Regions from separate parts of the Micromonospora sp. NPDC051006 genome, predicted to be linked through region 2. Evidence: riboswitches for the same ligand, from Rfam matches in the RefSeq annotation. Region 2 holds a riboswitch; the other holds the start of a gene.
The links. Region 2 has a riboswitch for ZMP and ZTP ahead of ACIBBA_RS21240 (glycine hydroxymethyltransferase). Riboswitches for the same ligand answer to the same signal wherever they lie in the genome.

Region 1: another riboswitch for ZMP and ZTP. It lies ahead of ACIBBA_RS16330 (bifunctional 5,10-methylenetetrahydrofolate dehydrogenase/5,10-methenyltetrahydrofolate cyclohydrolase); the one in region 2 lies ahead of ACIBBA_RS21240 (glycine hydroxymethyltransferase).

What each region holds. Positions count from the first base shown of each region.
Region 1 is NZ_JBITFP010000009.1:8,049-15,840, reverse strand. Features, by position in the region: gene ACIBBA_RS16345 (dihydrofolate reductase family protein) at 1-403, shown strand, start outside; gene ACIBBA_RS16340 (DUF2332 domain-containing protein) at 452-1,387, opposite strand; gene ACIBBA_RS16335 (FAD-dependent monooxygenase) at 1,590-2,705, shown strand; ZMP/ZTP riboswitch at 2,744-2,825, shown strand; gene ACIBBA_RS16330 (bifunctional 5,10-methylenetetrahydrofolate dehydrogenase/5,10-methenyltetrahydrofolate cyclohydrolase) at 2,845-3,735, shown strand; gene ACIBBA_RS16325 (vitamin B12-dependent ribonucleotide reductase) at 3,869-6,757, opposite strand; gene nrdR (transcriptional regulator NrdR) at 6,824-7,324, opposite strand.
Region 2 is NZ_JBITFP010000014.1:76,680-84,471, reverse strand. Features, by position in the region: gene ACIBBA_RS21255 (alpha-hydroxy acid oxidase) at 1-1,030, shown strand, start outside; gene ACIBBA_RS21250 (hypothetical protein) at 1,127-1,387, shown strand; gene ACIBBA_RS21245 (ribulokinase) at 1,579-3,246, shown strand; gene ACIBBA_RS21240 (glycine hydroxymethyltransferase) at 3,386-4,825, opposite strand; ZMP/ZTP riboswitch at 4,844-4,933, opposite strand; gene ACIBBA_RS21235 (SDR family NAD(P)-dependent oxidoreductase) at 5,086-5,892, shown strand; gene ACIBBA_RS21230 (hemerythrin domain-containing protein) at 5,954-6,454, opposite strand; gene ACIBBA_RS21225 (S8 family peptidase) at 6,586-7,792, opposite strand, start outside.

The DNA.
Region 1 (7,792 bases), on a different contig from region 2:
GATGGCCGCGTTCTGGCCGACGGCCGATCAGGAGCCGGCCAGCCCGGCCCCGGTGAAGGAGTTCGCCGCCATCTGGCGCGACATGCCGAAGATCGTCTACTCGCGCACGCTCGATCGGGCCGAGTGGAACGCCACCATCGTCCGGGAGGTCGACCCCGACGAGGTGCACCGGCTCAAGGCCCAGCCCGGCGGTGACCTGGCGCTCAGCGGCGCCGAGCTGCTGGCCACCTTCGCCCGGCACGACCTGATCGACGAATACCGGACCTACGTGCACCCGGTGCTGCTCGGCCGGGGCCGCCCGCTCTTTCCCATCCGGGACGAGCGGACGCAGCTGCGGCTGGCCGAGAGCCGGGTCTTCGGCAACGGCGTGGTGCTGCTCCGCCACGAGCGCGCGGTGGGCTGAGCAGGCCGCGACCTGATCCGGTCAGGCGACCCGCGCCGCCCGTCGACGTCACCCCATCCAGACCATCGCCTGCCCGTGCCCCCGGGTCCAGGCGAGCGGCGTCCCGTCCAGCGCGAGCACGTTGTGCGTCGCCTCGCCGGGCGACGCCGGCAGCGAGGCGTGGGGCAACACCTCCGGCGCCTCGTTCGCGAGCCAGTGGCCGGGCAGTGCGCGTACCAGCTCGACGAACGCCTCGCGCCGCGGCCGGTGCACCTGGTAGAGCACCGAGGTGTGGAACACCACCAGCGTCGCGTCGGCCGGCGCCTGAGCGGCCAGCGCCGGCAGGTCGTCCACCAGGTCACCACGGACCAGCCGTGGTGGATCGGCCGCGGCGACGGCGGCCGCGGCGCGTAGCCGGGCCCGGCGGTGGGTCTGCTCCGGCCAGATCAGGGCGTCCAGCCAGGCGATGTCGGCCGGGTCGGTCACGTCGAGCGGGTTCAGGTCCAGACCGGCCCGCCACACCACCTCGGGCCGCGCGGCCGGCACCGGCACCCCGACCGCGGCGCAGTCGAGCACCGGCTCGCCCGCGCCGACCTGGCGCTCGCCGTAGCGGTAGGCGTACCGGTCGGGGTAGAGGCAGAGCCCGGCGGACGCGCCGACCTCCAACAGCGCGAGCGGCTGCGGCAAGGCGGCGAGCACGGGCAGCAGCACGGCGCACCGCCCGGCCTCGTTCGTCTGGGTCGCCCGCACCCGCATCTGCGCCGCGATCGCCGGCCAGTTCGCCACCACGTGGTCATGGAAGGCGGCCGGGTCGTCGAGCGGGCCGCCGAGCAGCCGTACGACGCCGAAGAGCAGGTTCGGCTGCCGCTTGGCCGGCGGCAACTCGTCGAGCAGGTCCAGCAGCTCGCGGTCGCGGGACACCGCGAGCGACAGACGCTCGTACGACGGCGATACGCCCCGCGTCTCCCGGGTGCCGAACTCGACGTACGCATCGGCGGTCGTCATCCCCCGATCCTCGCAACCCACCCCGGCCGCTGTCCCAGGTCCGTGACGCAGCTCCCACCGGGCCCTGCGCAGTTCATCCGTCATTGCCGGGCCCGTCTCCCCGATCACGTCGGCTGCCTCCGGCACCTCGTAGAGTTCACCGCCGGCCGGGACGTCGAGCAGCAGCTCAGCCGGCGGCAGGGCACCGGAGGAGGAGCTGATCGTGCGGGGCGAGGGGATCCGGGTACTGATCGTCGGCGGTGGCGTCGCCGGGCTGGCCACTGTCGCCGCCCTGGAGAAGTGGGGCGCGACGGTGGACGTCGTCGAGCGCTCCACCGGGCCCGCCGACTCCGGCACCGGCATCTACCTGACCGGCAACGCGACCCGGATGCTGGGCGAGCTGGGCCTGCGAGAGGCGGTCACGGACGTCGCCGTGGAGATCACCCGGCAGCGCAGCGCCAACCAGCGTGGTCGCCGCCTCTTCGACATCGACGTCGCCGCCCTCTGGCAGGGCGTCGGGCCCTGCGTCTCGCTGCCCCGGGCGCGGCTGCACGAGGCGCTGCTCGCGGGCGTCGGGGACGTCCCGATCCGGTGGGGCCGCCAGCCGGTCGCGCTCGTCCAGGAGGGCGACCGGGTCGCGGTCGAGTTCGACGACAGCAGCACCGAACGCTACGACCTGGTGATCGGCGCGGACGGGGTCAACTCGACCATCCGCCGGCTCGCCTTCGACGGCCGGGCGGCGGCACGCCCCCTCGGCCAGTACGCCTACCGGTGGCTCGCCCCGCGGATCGACGCCGAGCCGGTCTGGTCGGTGCAGCTGGGGCGCGGCAAGCAGTTCCTGACGATCCCGATCAGCGCCGAGCAGACGTACTGCTACTACAACGACGGTCCGGTCGCCGACCGGCCGGGCTGGCGCGACGAGCTACGCGCGAGCTTCACCGAACCGGTCGCCACCATGCTCGACGCTCTCGACGCCGACCCGAGCACCCTGCACGCCGGGCCGAACCAGGAGGTCGTACTCGGCTCCTGGTCGCGGGGCTCGGTGCTGCTGGTCGGTGACGCCGCGCACGCCACCTCGCCGAACATGGCCCAGGGCGCGGCCATGGCCCTGGAGGACGCGCTGGTGCTGGCCGAGTCGCTGGCCGCCGCCGAGAGCCTCGCCGGGGCGCTGCGCGGGTACGAGGAGCGCCGCCGTGCGCGTACCGACTGGGTGCTCAGCCAGACCCATCGTCGGGACAAGGCCACCGGGCTGCCGCCGGTGCTGCGCGACGCGGTGCTGCGCCGCCTCGGCGAGAAGATGTTCCGGTCGAACTACGGCCCGCTCTTCGCCCAGCCCTGACCCCGGCGTGCCCGTCCGCCCTGGTGATACGGCATCATCGAGCTACCGGCGACTGGCGGCACAGGGATGGTGGAACCATCGGGGAGCCTCTCGCGGGCGTCGACCGCCTGGGCGCCCGCGCCGAGGAGCACCTACCCAGATGACCAGCGCATCCACCGAGATCACCACGTTGGGTCCGGCCCGGCTGCTGCCCGGCGCTCCCGTCGCCGAGGCCGTCCTGGCCGAGACCTCCGCCGCTGCCGCCCGCCTGGCCGGCCGCGGAATCATCCCGAGTCTGGCCACCATCCTCGTCGGTGACGACGACGCCAGCGCGCGCTACATCGGCATCAAGCAGCGCCAGGCCGCCGCCCTCGGGTTCGCCTCCCCGCACGAGCACCTGCCCGCCACCGCCACCCAGGCCGACCTGCACCGGGCCATCGCCCGCTTCAACGCGGACCCGGCCGTGCACGGGCTGCTCGTGCAGTACCCCGTGCCGGCGCACCTGGACTACGACGCGGCGTTGCAGACCATCGACCCGGACAAGGACGTCGACGGCATGCACCCGCTCAACATGGGCCGGCTCGCCGTCGGCGTGCCCGGCCCGCTGCCGTGCACCCCCGCCGGCATCGAAGCGCTGCTGGCGTACCACGACATCCCCGTCGCCGGCCGTGAGGTCGTCATCCTCGGCCGCGGCGCCACCCTCGGGCGGCCGCTGGCGATGCTGCTGTCGCAGAAGCGCCCGACCGCGAACGCGGCGGTCACCGTCGTACACACCGGCGTCCCCGACTGGCCGCGCTACACCCGCCGCGCCGACATCCTCGTCGCCGCCGCCGGCGTACCCGGCATCGTCCGACCCGAGCACGTCAAGCCCGGTTCCGTCGTCATCGGCGCGGGCGTCCGCTACGACGGGCGACGCCTCCTGCCCGACGTGGACGAGGCCTGCGCCGAGGTCGCCGGCGCCATCACCCCCCGGGTCGGCGGGGTCGGGCCGACCACCGTCGCGATGCTGTTCCGCAACGCCGTACGCGCCGCCGAGCGCGCCAACCAGTAAGCCGGGCGGTCGCTGTCGTTCGACCGCGTCGCAGCACGCTCCGGCTGGGACGCTGGTTGGCGGCCAGTGGCCGGAAACGCCGCGAGCGCGGCAGGTGGTCCCTGCCGCGCTCGCGGGTGATGCGGTGCGTACGTCAGCTGCAGCCGCTGGTGGAGCCGCAGCCCTCACAGACGTAGCAGCTGCCGGCCGGGCGCATCTTCGTACCGCAGGTGAAGCAGAGCGGCGCGTCGGCGGCCTTGCCGATCACGGCCTCCAGCAGTTCGGTGCTGGAACCGACCGACGGCGCCGGCTTGGCGGCGACGATGTCGACGGTCTCCTTGGCCGGCTGGGCGACCGGGCCGGTCTTCGGCTCCTCCGGCTTGGTCTCGACCGGAGCGGACGAGGCCATCGCGGTGAGCTCGGCACCGGTCACCGCGGCGCTCTCCGCCTCGGCCTCGGCCCGCAGCTGGGCGGCCCGCTCGCTGGCGGTGAAGATGCCCAGCTCCGCACGGCGCTCGTAGGGCAGGAAGTCCAGCGCCAGCCGACGGAAGATGTAGTCCATCACCGAGGCGGCCATCCGCACGTCCGGGTCATCGGTCATACCGGCCGGCTCGAAGCGCATGTTGGTGAACTTGCTGACGTACGTCTCCAGCGGAACGCCGTACTGGAGGCCGATCGAGATGGCCACCGAGAAGGCGTCCATCACCCCGGCGAGGGTGGAGCCCTGCTTGGACATCTTGAGGAAGACCTCGCCGAGGCCGTCGTCCGGGTAGGACGACGCGGTGAGGTAGCCCTCGGCGCCGCCGACGGAGAAGGAGACCGTCTCCGACGGGCGCTTCTTCGGCAGCCGCTTGCGCACCGGCCGGTACTCGACGACCTTCTCCACCGCGGCCGGGGCGGCCGGGGCGGCGGCCGGCTCGGTGGCCTTGTTGGACTTGGCCACCGAGAGCGGCTGGCCGACCTTGCAGTTGTCCCGGTAGATCGCCAGCGCCTTGAGGCCGAGCTTCCAGCCCTCGAAGTAGATCTTCTCGACGTCCTCGACGGTGGCCGCCTCGGGCATGTTGACCGTCTTGGAGATGGCGCCGGAGACGAACGGCTGGATCGCCGCCATCATCCGCACGTGGCCCATCGGGGCGATGGAGCGCTCACCCATCGCGCAGTCGAAGACCGGGTAGTGCTCCGGCTTGAGGCCGGGGGCGTCCACCACGTGGCCGTGGTCGGCGATGTGCTCGACGATCGCCTCGACCTGCTCCTCGGGGTAGCCGAGGCTGCGCAGCGCGCGCGGAACGGTCTGGTTGACGATCTGCATCGAGCCGCCACCGACCAGCTTCTTGAACTTGACCAGCGCCAGGTCCGGCTCCACGCCGGTCGTGTCGCAGTCCATCATGAAGCCGATGGTGCCGGTCGGCGCGAGGACGCTGGCCTGCGAGTTGCGCCAGCCGTTCTTGTCGCCGATCTTGTTGCCCTGGGTCCACTGCTTGGTCGCCTCGCGGACGATGGCGGTGGCCACCGTGCCGGCCGGCTTGATCTCGTCGTTGGCGGCGGCGTGCTTGCGCATGACCCGCTTGTGCGGCTCCGCGTTGCGGGCGTAGCCGTCGTACGGGCCGACGACGCCGGCCAGCTCGGCGGAGCGGCGGTAGGCGGTGCCGGTCATCAGCGAGGTGATCGCCGCGGCGACCGAGCGGCCCTGCTCCGAGTCGTACGGCATGCCGGAGGCCATCAGCAGGGCGCCGAGGTTGGCGTAGCCGATGCCGAGCTGCCGGTAGGCCCGGCTGGTCTCACCGATCTTCTCGGTCGGGAAGTCGGCGAAGCAGATCGAGATGTCCATCGCGGTGATGACGAACTCGACCGACTTGACGAACTTCTCCACCTCGAAGCTGCCGTCGGCGCGGAGGAACTTCATCAGGTTCAGCGAGGCCAGGTTGCACGAGGAGTTGTCCAGGTGCAGGTACTCCGAGCACGGGTTCGACGCGGTGATCCGCCCGGTCTCCGGGCAGGTGTGCCAGTCGTTGATCGTGTCGTCGTACTGCAGGCCGGGGTCGGCGCACTCCCAGGCGGCCTGGGAGATGGTGCGGAACAGCTTCTTGGCGTCGATGGTGTTGATCACCGAGCCGTCCAGCCGGCCGCGCAGGTCGAAGCCGCCGCCGTTCTCCACCGCCGTCATGAACTCGTCGGAGACCCGCACCGAGTTGTTGGCGTTCTGGTACTGCACGCTGACGATGTCGGAGCCGCCGAGGTCCATGTCGAACCCGGCGTCACGCAGGGCGCGGATCTTGTCCTCTTCGCGCGCCTTGGTGACCACGAACTCCTCGATGTCCGGGTGGTCCACGTCGAGGATGACCATCTTGGCCGCCCGCCGGGTGGCGCCACCGGACTTGATGGTGCCGGCCGAGGCGTCGGCGCCACGCATGAAGCTCACCGGGCCGGAGGCGGTGCCGCCGGAGGAGAGCAGCTCCTTGGAGGAACGGATCCGGGACAGGTTGACCCCGGAGCCGGAGCCGCCCTTGAAGATCAGCCCCTCCTCCTTGTACCAGTCGAGGATCGAGTCCATCGAGTCGTCGACCGCGAGGATGAAGCACGCGCTGACCTGCTGCGGCGACGGCGTGCCCACGTTGAACCAGACCGGCGAGTTGAAGCTGAACACCTGGTTGAGCAGCATCCAGGTCAGCTCGTGGGCGAAGACCTCGGCGTCCGCCGGGTTGGCGAAGTAGCCGTACTCCTCACCGGCGGTCCGGTAGGTGGTGACCACCCGGTCGATCAGCTGCTTGAGCGACCACTCCCGCTCCGGGGTCCCCACCGCACCCCGGAAGTACTTGGTGGTCACGATGTTCGCCGCGTTGACGCTCCACGACTCGGGGAACTCCACCCCGCGCTGCTCGAAGTTGATCGAGCCGTCCCGCCAGTTCGTCATGACGACGTCCCGGCGCTCCCAGCTGACCTCGTCGTACGGGTGGACCCCCTCCGTCGTCCAGACCCGCTCGATCTTGAGGCCCGCGCCAGCCTTGCTCCGTGACCTGCTCGCTGTCACACCATCCCCCGGCATCTCATCCGCCCCCTCGTCCACACGGCCGACGGCCGCGCGATCCGACTGTCAGTAACTCGCAAAAATTCAGCTGGTACGGCCGGCGGCCTCGACCGCGTCGGCCCCGTTGCTTCCCCGAGCGCGGGCCGCGGCCCGCAGCGTCTCGATCTCGCGCTCGAAGTCGGCGAGCGAGTCGAAGGACCGGTAGACACTGGCGAACCGCAGGTAGGCAATCTCGTCCAGGTCACGCAGCGGGCCCAGGATCGCCAGCCCCACCTCGTGGCTGGGGATCTCGGCGGCGCCCTTGGCCCGCACGGTCTCCTCGACGCGCTGTGCGAGCAGCGCGAGCGAGTCGTCGTCCACCGGCCGGCCCTGGCACGCCTTGCGCACCCCGCCGATGATCTTCGTCCGGCTGAACGGCTCGGTCACCCCGCTGCGCTTGACCACCGCAAGGACGGCCTCCTCCACCGTGGTGAACCGCTTGCCGCACTCCGGGCAGGACCGTCGCCGCCGGATGAGCTGGCCGTCGTCGGCCTCCCGCGAGTCGACCACCCGGGAGTCGGCGTGCCGGCAGTACGGACACCGCATCGCTGACCTCCTTGATCGACCGCTGCCGCACCAGGCACTCCCGGACACCATCGGCCACGGCGGCGCCATCGTTCGGATGGCCGCCCGCCGTGCGACTGTACGGGAGTGCGGTCGGTAGTCGGACCCAACCTATAGGCAACTTACGCCCATGTGACTACTACATCTAGGGGTCGACCGTATGTCGCCGACGGACCCGGGTCAAGTTGGCCGGCGTGTCCGGCGCGTCACCCGGCACCTCGGCCGATCCGCCCCGCCCAACCCGGCCGCGCCTCGGTGACCGACCCGCCGGGAAGCCCAACGGGCGGACCCACTCGGAGTTACCGTCCGGCCGGTCGAGCCCACCCGACCGTCCGGCGGAGCGGCCGATCGGAGCGGCGAAGCTTCGAACACACGTACCAACCGACGTACCATCTACCAGAACAGGCGTACGAGGGGAATGGTTTTCGCCGCGACACGCCGGTGAGACGT
Region 2 (7,792 bases):
CCCGCCGGACGTCTGGGACTACATCGAGGGTGGCAGCGGCGCCGAGATCACCCTGGGCGCCAACCGCGCCGCCCTGGACCGGGTGGCGGTACTGCCCCGGGTGCTGCGCGGGGTGGAGGTTCCGGACCTGACCGCCCGGCTGCTCGGCCACCGGTACGCGATGCCGGTCGGGGTGGCGCCGATGGCCTACCAGCGGCTGGTGCATCCCGACGGGGAGCTGGCGTTGGCCGCCGCAGCTGGCGCGGCGGGCGTGCCGTACCTGGCCAGCACGCTGGGCAGCACCCCGATCGAGGAGGTGGCGGCGACCGGAGCCCCGGTCTGGTTCCAGCTCTACTGGCTGCGCGACAAGGCGCTCGTGCTGGACCTGCTGGCCCGGGTGCGGGACGCCGGCTGCCAGGCGTTGGTGGTGACCGTGGACGTGCCGGTGCTGGGCCGGCGCTTGCGGGACCTGCGCAACGCGTTCCGGCTCCCGGCGCAGGTGGCCGCCGCGAACCTGCCCAACGGGCGGGACGACCTGGCGCACGGCGGCACCCCCGGGGTGTCCCAGCTGCGGGCCCGCTCCGGTGCGGCCTTCGCCCCGGCGCTGGGCTGGGCCGACCTCGCCTGGCTGCGGGAGCGGATCGACCTGCCGCTGGTGGTGAAGGGTGTGCTCGACCCGCGGGACGCGCAGGACGCCGTACGGGTCGGCGCGGACGCGGTGGTGGTCTCCAACCATGGCGGCCGTCAGCTCGACGGCGCGCCGGCCAGCGTCACCATGCTGCCCGAGGTCGTCGACGCGGTCGGAGACCGGTGCGAGGTGCTGCTGGACAGCGGCGTGCGTGGCGGCACCGACGTCCTGCGGGCGCTGGCGCTCGGCGCCGCGGGCGTGCTGGTCGGCCGGCCGCTGCTCTGGGCGCTCGCCGCCGGCGGTCGGCCCGCCGCCGAGACCGCGCTGGACCTGCTCGCCACCGAGCTGCGCGACGCGCTGGCCCTGGCCGGCTGTCCCGATCCCGCGGCCGCCCAACAGTTGCGCACCGTCGCGTCGGGCTGACCGGACCGGTCGCCGCCAGGACGGGTTGACACATCGCGTTCACCGGGTGGCAAAGCGCGACCGCCGCCGTTTCGGCGTCCTGGATGGACGGTCATAATGGGGCCCATGGTTGCCTGGGAGTACGCCTTGCTGGTCCGCCGCTATCAGGGGCAGGGTCGCAATTTCCACGTCTCGTTCGTCTGGTACGCCCCCGACGGGTCCCGTAAGGACATCACCGCGTACGGCGACACCGCGATCGCCCACCTCAACCGGGTCGGCCGGGACGGCTGGGAACTGGTCTCCGCCGCCGAGGACGTCAACAACGTGCAGGGCAGCACCGAGGTGCACCGCTACCACCTGAAGCGCCCGATCGCCTGAGCCGGCCACTCAGCCGCCCGCCTCCGGTGGCCCAGCCGGCACAACCGGTTGCCCCGACGCGCGGACCGGTCGCCCGGGCCGCGACGCGGTAACCCCCCGGCTCACCACCGGTCGGCTGCCGTTCACGCCACCGTATTGCTAGCGTTGCCTCCCGCCGCGCGCGTCCAGTGGCGGCGGGAGGAGGAGCAGCGGTGGGTGAGCCCGCGGCCGGGCGCCGGTACGTGGTCGGGGTGGACTTCGGCACGCTCTCCGGCCGGGCCGTGGTGGTCGACGTGGCCGATGGCGCCGAACTGGGCGCGGCGGTGCACCCCTACCGGCACGGGGTGATCACCGGCCGGCTGCCCGACGGCACGCCGCTGCCCCCGGAGTGGGCCCTGCAGGACCCGGCGGACCATCGCGAGGTGCTGCGGGTGGCCGTTCCCGCGGCGCTGCGGGCCGCCGGCGTACGCCCGCAGGACGCGTTGGGCATCGGCGTCGACGCCACCTCCTGCACCGTGCTGCCCACCCTGGCCGACGGCACCCCGCTCTGTGAGCTGCCCGGGTTGCGCGGGCGGCCGCACGCCTACCCGAAGCTGTGGAAGCATCACGCGGCGCAGCGGCAGGCGGACCGGATCAACGCCCTCGCCGCCGAGCGCGGCGAGAACTGGCTGGCCCGCTACGGCGGGCGGGTCTCCGCCGAGTGGCAGCTGGCCAAGGCGTTGGAGCTGCTGGAGGAGGACCCGGAGCTCTTCGACCGGGCGCAGCGCTGGATCGAGACGACCGACTGGATCGTCTGGCAGCTCTGCGGCCGGGAGACCCGCAACGTCTCCGCCGCCGGCTACAAGGGACTGCGCCAGGACGGCCGGTACCCGTCCGCGGACTTCCTCCGCGCGCTGCACCCACGGCTGGACGGGCTGCTGGACCGGGTCGACGGGCCGCTCGCCCCGCTGGGCGCCCGGGCCGGTGGGCTCACCGCCGAGGCGGCCCGGTGGACCGGCCTGCCGCCGGGCATCCCGGTCGCGGTCGGCGCGATCGACGCGCACGTCACCGCGGCGGCGGCCCGCTCGGTCGCGCCGGGCCGGATGCTCGCGGTGCTCGGCACGTCCACCTGTCTGATCATGAACGCGGAGCGGTACCACGAGGTGCCTGGGGTCTGCGGCGCCGTCGAGGGCGGCGTCACCGCGGGCAGCTGGGGCTACGAGGCCGGGCAGAGCGGGGTGGGGGACATCTTCGCCTGGTACGTGACGCACGCGCTGCCCGCCGGGTACGCCGTCGAGGCGCAGCGCCGTGGCGAGAGCCCGTACCAGTTGCTCGACCGGCTCGCCGCCGACCAGCCGGTGGGCGGGCACGGGTTGCTCGCCCTGGACTGGCAGAGCGGCAACCGCTCGGTGCTGATGGACCACGAGCTGAGCGGGATGCTGCTCGGGCTGACCCTGGCCACCCGCCCGGAGGAGATCTGGCGGGCGCTGCTGGAGGCCACCGCCTTCGGCGCGCGGACCGTGGTCGAGGCGTTCACCGCGGCCGGGGTCGAGGTCGACGAGCTGACCGCCGCCGGTGGCCTCACCGGTAACCGGCTGCTGCTGCGGATCTACGCGGACGTGCTGAACCGCCCGCTGCACGTGCTCGACTCGGCGCACCCGGCGGCGCTCGGCGCGGCGATCCACGCGGCGGCGGCCGCCGGGGCATACCCGGACGTGCCGGCGGCCTCGGCCGCGATGGGCGCCCACCGGCGCGAGACCTGGCACCCCGACCCGGCTCGGGCCGCCGCCTACGACGAGCTGTACGCCGAGTACCGCCGGCTGCACGATCACTTCGGCCGCGGCGGCAGCGACGTCCTGCACCGCCTGCGCGCCCTCCGCAACCGCGCCCTAACCCCCTAACCAGCCCCCGTCCCCCCGTCCCCCCGGGCCCCCCGTGCCCCCCGGCGATCATGCAGTTGTGGTGGGGGACGCACTCCGCGAAGCGGGACCATCCGGGCACCACAACTGCATGATCAACAAGCCGGGGGCGGGGCGGGGGTCAGGTGAGGTCGACGGTGGGGTAGAGGGGGAAGCCGGTCAGCAGCTCGCTGGCCTGGCGGCTGACCTTGTCGGCGATGGCCGGGTCGAGCACGTACTTGGCCTTCGAGGCGGTGCCGTCGGCGTTGGCGCCCGGCTTCGTCTGGCTGAGCACGGTGTGGATCAGCTCGGCGGTCTGGTCCATCTCGGCGGCGCCGAGCCCCCGGGTGGTCAGCGCGGGGGTGCCGATCCGGATGCCGGAGGTGTACCAGGCGCCGTTCGGGTCGTGCGGCACCGAGTTGCGGTTGGTGACGATGCCCGCGTCGAGCAGCGCCTGCTCCGCCTGCCGGCCGGTCAACTCGTACGAGGTGACGTCGATGATCGCCAGGTGGTTGTCGGTGCCGCCGGTGACCAGGTTGGCGCCGCGGCTCAGCAGCCCCTCGGCGAGCGCCTGGGCGTTCGCCACGATCCGCTGGGCGTAGTCGGCGAAGTCCGGGCGGCGGGCCTCGGCGAGCGCGACGGCCTTCGCGGCCATCACGTGCGGCAGCGGGCCGCCGAGCACCATCGGGCAGCCCCGGTCGACCTGGTCGGCCAGCTCCGGCTGGCAGAGCACCATGCCGCCGCGCGGGCCGCGCAGCGACTTGTGGGTGGTGGTGGTGACGATGTGGGCGTGCGGCACCGGGTCGAAGTCGCCGGTGAAGACCTTGCCGGCGACCAGCCCGGCGAAGTGCGCCATGTCTACCATGAAGGTGGCGCCCACCGAGTCGGCGATCTCCCGCAGGATCCGGAAGTTGACCTTCCGCGGGTAGGCCGAGTAGCCACCGACCAGGATCAGCGGCTTGAACTCCCGGGCGATCTCCGCGACCTTGTCGTAGTCGATCAACCCGGTCGCCGGATCGGTGCCGTAGCTGCGCTGGTCGAACATCTTGCCGGAGATGTTCGGGCGGAAACCGTGGGTGAGGTGCCCGCCGGCGTCGAGCGACATGCCGAGCATCCGCTGGTTGCCCAGCTCCCGGCGCAGCGCGAACCAGTCCGCCTCGGTGAGGTCGTTGACCTGGCGGACCTGGGCCTTCTTCAGCGCCGGCGACTCCACCCGGTCGGCCAGCACGGCCCAGAACGCGACCAGGTTGGCGTCGATGCCGGAGTGCGGCTGCACGTACGCGTGCGCGGCGCCGAACAGCTCCCGGGCGTGCTCGGCGGCGAGCGCCTCGACCGTGTCGACGTTCTGGCAGCCGGCGTAGAAGCGGCGGCCCACGGTGCCCTCGGCGTACTTGTCGCTGAACCAGTTGCCCATGGCCAGCAGGGTGGCGGGGGAGGCGTAGTTCTCGCTGGCGATCAGCTTCAGCGACTCGCGCTGGTCACCCAGCTCGGCGGTGATCGCGTCGGCCACCCGGGGCTCGACGGCACGGATCACCTCGAGCGCGCTGCGGAAGGCGGTGGATTCGGCGTTCGGCGACGGCATGCGACCTCCAACTGGCGTACGGAAGGCCCAGGCGCTCGGCATGCGTCCTCATGACGGGGCCGCTCCCCGATGGTTCCCCATCCCCACGCGCCAGTCACGGCCCGCGCCGATCCTACCGGGTCGGCCGGGGCCGGCCAGGCCGACCTCGGCCGCGAGTCGGTCGCGGCCCGGGTGGTTGGGCGCACCGTGGCGGGGCACCCCTATCCGGACGGCCGTGATCGGTGCGGACACGGCCGGTACCCGCGGGAAGGAGCACGACCATGACCACACCGAGCAGCGACCGGCCGCTCGCCGTGGTGACCGGGGCGTCCAGTGGCATCGGGTACGAACTGGCCGTCCAGTTCGCCGAGCACGGTTTCGACCTGGTCATCGCCGCCGAGGACGACGGCATCGAGGCGGCCGCGGCGCGGCTGCGGCGCGACGGCGGCCCTCGGGTCCAGCCGGTCCGCGTCGACCTCGCCCGGCACGAGGGGGTGGAGGAGTTGGCCGCGGCGGTGGCGGCGACCGGCCGCCCGGTGGCCGCGCTGGCGCTCAACGCCGGCCGGGGCGCCGGGGGCGCCTTCGTCGGCGGCACCGACCTGGCCGACGAGTTGAACATCGTCGACCTGAACGTGCGCTCGACGGTGCACCTCGCCAAGCGGATCCTGCCCGGCATGGTGCAGCGGCGGGCCGGGCGGGTGCTGCTCACCTCCTCGATCGCCTCGACGATGCCGGGGCCGTTCCAGGCGGTCTACAACGCGTCGAAGTCGTTCGTGCAGTCCTTTGCCGAGGCCTTGCGCAACGAGCTGAAGGAGACCGGGGTCACGGTGACCTCCCTGATGCCCGGCCCGACCGACACCGAGTTCTTCGACCGGGCCCAGATGCAGGACACCCGGATCGGCTCCGGCCGCAAGGACGATCCGCGGACGGTGGCCGAGCAGGGCTTCACGGCGTTGATGAAGGGCGATCAGACGGTGACCGCCGGCTCGCTGATGAACAAGGTGCAGACCGCGGTCGGCAAGATCGTTCCGGACAAGCTCAAGTCCGAGCAGCACCGGAAGATGGCCGAGCCCGGCTCCGCCGACTGAACCTTCGGCACACGAGAGACGGGCCCGGCGATGCCGGGCCCGTCCACGTCTTCGGGGCTGATCAGGCGGTGACCGCGTCCACCGACTTCTTGATTGCCTTCGGGTCGGTGGGCTTGCGCGGCGCGTCGGCCCGCAGCGCGATCATCCGCTCGCCGATCTCCTGGAGCTGCTTGCGGCCGAGCGCCTCACGCACCTTGGGGAACCACTCCTGCTCCTCCTCCTCGACGTGGTGCAGGACGTTCTCGATCAGCACCGTGGTCTTGGCGTTGAAGTGCTCGTCCTCCGCCGTCATGGCGTGCAGCTCGGCGCAGAGCACGTCCGCCACGTGGTGCTCCTCGTACGACTCGAGGATGTCGTCCTCCAGGTCGGGCAGGAGCTTGCGGACCTCCGGGTACATCACCTCGTTCTCCAGGTAGGTGTGCACCGTGAGCGCCTCCACGATCTGCCCCACCAGCTTGCCCCGCTGGCTTGCCGGGCCCTCCTCGGCATCCTGGAAGGCCTTGAACAGGCGGCGCATCTCCTTGTGGTCCTCTTTCAGCAGGACGATGGCATCAGTGGACACCGGCGGACCTCCTCGAATGTGTCAGGTGATCGTCCGGTACCCCGGGACTGAACTGCGGAAACAACCGTCCCTCGAACGGGGTGGGGCCCGGCGCCTGCGCGCCGGGCCCCACCGTCATCCGTGCGATGTGGTCACTTCACCACGTTGTACGCGCTGACCATGCCCGCGCCGTAGAACGAGTTGCGCTTGCCCCCCGTGCAGGTGGCCGGGAAGCCGGGCCGCGGCTCCCAGACGCCCTGCTCGCACGGCAGCGCCTCCGCCGTCCGCTCGAGGAAGGAGGCCAGCTGCCCCGGCGTCATGCCCGGGTGGGCCGACAGGGCCAGGGCCGCGACGCCGGTGGCGTGCGGGCTGGCCATCGAGGTGCCCTGCTTCCAACCCCAGCCGTTGGTCCGCGTCGCCGTGTTGAAGGTGGTCGACAGGATCTGGTCGGTCGTGGTCGGGCTGACGCCCCCGGTACGGAAGCGGCTGTCACCACCGGGAGCGGTGACGTCCACGACACCGAGGCCGTAGGAGGAGTAGTAGCTCTTCTTCCCGGTCGGTGCGACCGCCGAGACGGTCAGCACACCCGGCGACTCGGCCGGCAGGTCGACGCAGGCGTTGTTGATCTCCCGAACCTCGGGGGTGCCGTTGTTCGGGCTGCCCGCGTCGATGAACTTGTGGGCCAGGTCGACGTTGGAGTTGCCGGCGGACGCGATGTTCAGCACGCCCTTGCTCTGCGAGTACCGGATGGCCCGCTGCACGGCCTGCCACACCGGGCGCTGACGCGCGTCGTTGCGGCAGTTGAACTCCCACGGGTCGATGAAGTAGCTGTTGTTCGTCACCTGCATGCCGTGCTCGGCGGCCCAGACGAAGCCGCAGACCGCCGCCTCCGGGAAGATGTAGCCGCCGTCGTTGACCACCTTGACGGCGGCCACCTTGACGCCCGGGGCGACGCCGGTCACGCCGACGCCGTTGACGGCGGCGGCGATGGTGCCGGCCACGTGGGTGCCGTGGTCGGAGGTGGTCGGGTTCCAGGCCGCCTCGGTGGTGTCGGCGACCCCGCCGACGCAGGACGTGCTCTTGTCCTTGGCGATCTGGCTCGCCAGGTCGGGGTGGGTGCTGGAGATGCCGCTGTCCAGCACGCCCACCACCACGTCGGGGCTGCCGGCGTTGATGGCGTGCGCCTGCGGAACACCGATCATCGGCATGTCCCACTGCTGGCTGAAGAGGGGTTCCCCGGTCGGGTCCGCGGTGACGTTCGTGGCGTCGGCCGCGGCGACCTGCACGGTCTCGCCCTCGTCGAGCGCAGTGCCCAGGCCGGTGGTGGCGGCGACCGACTCGACCCCGGCGCCGGCCACC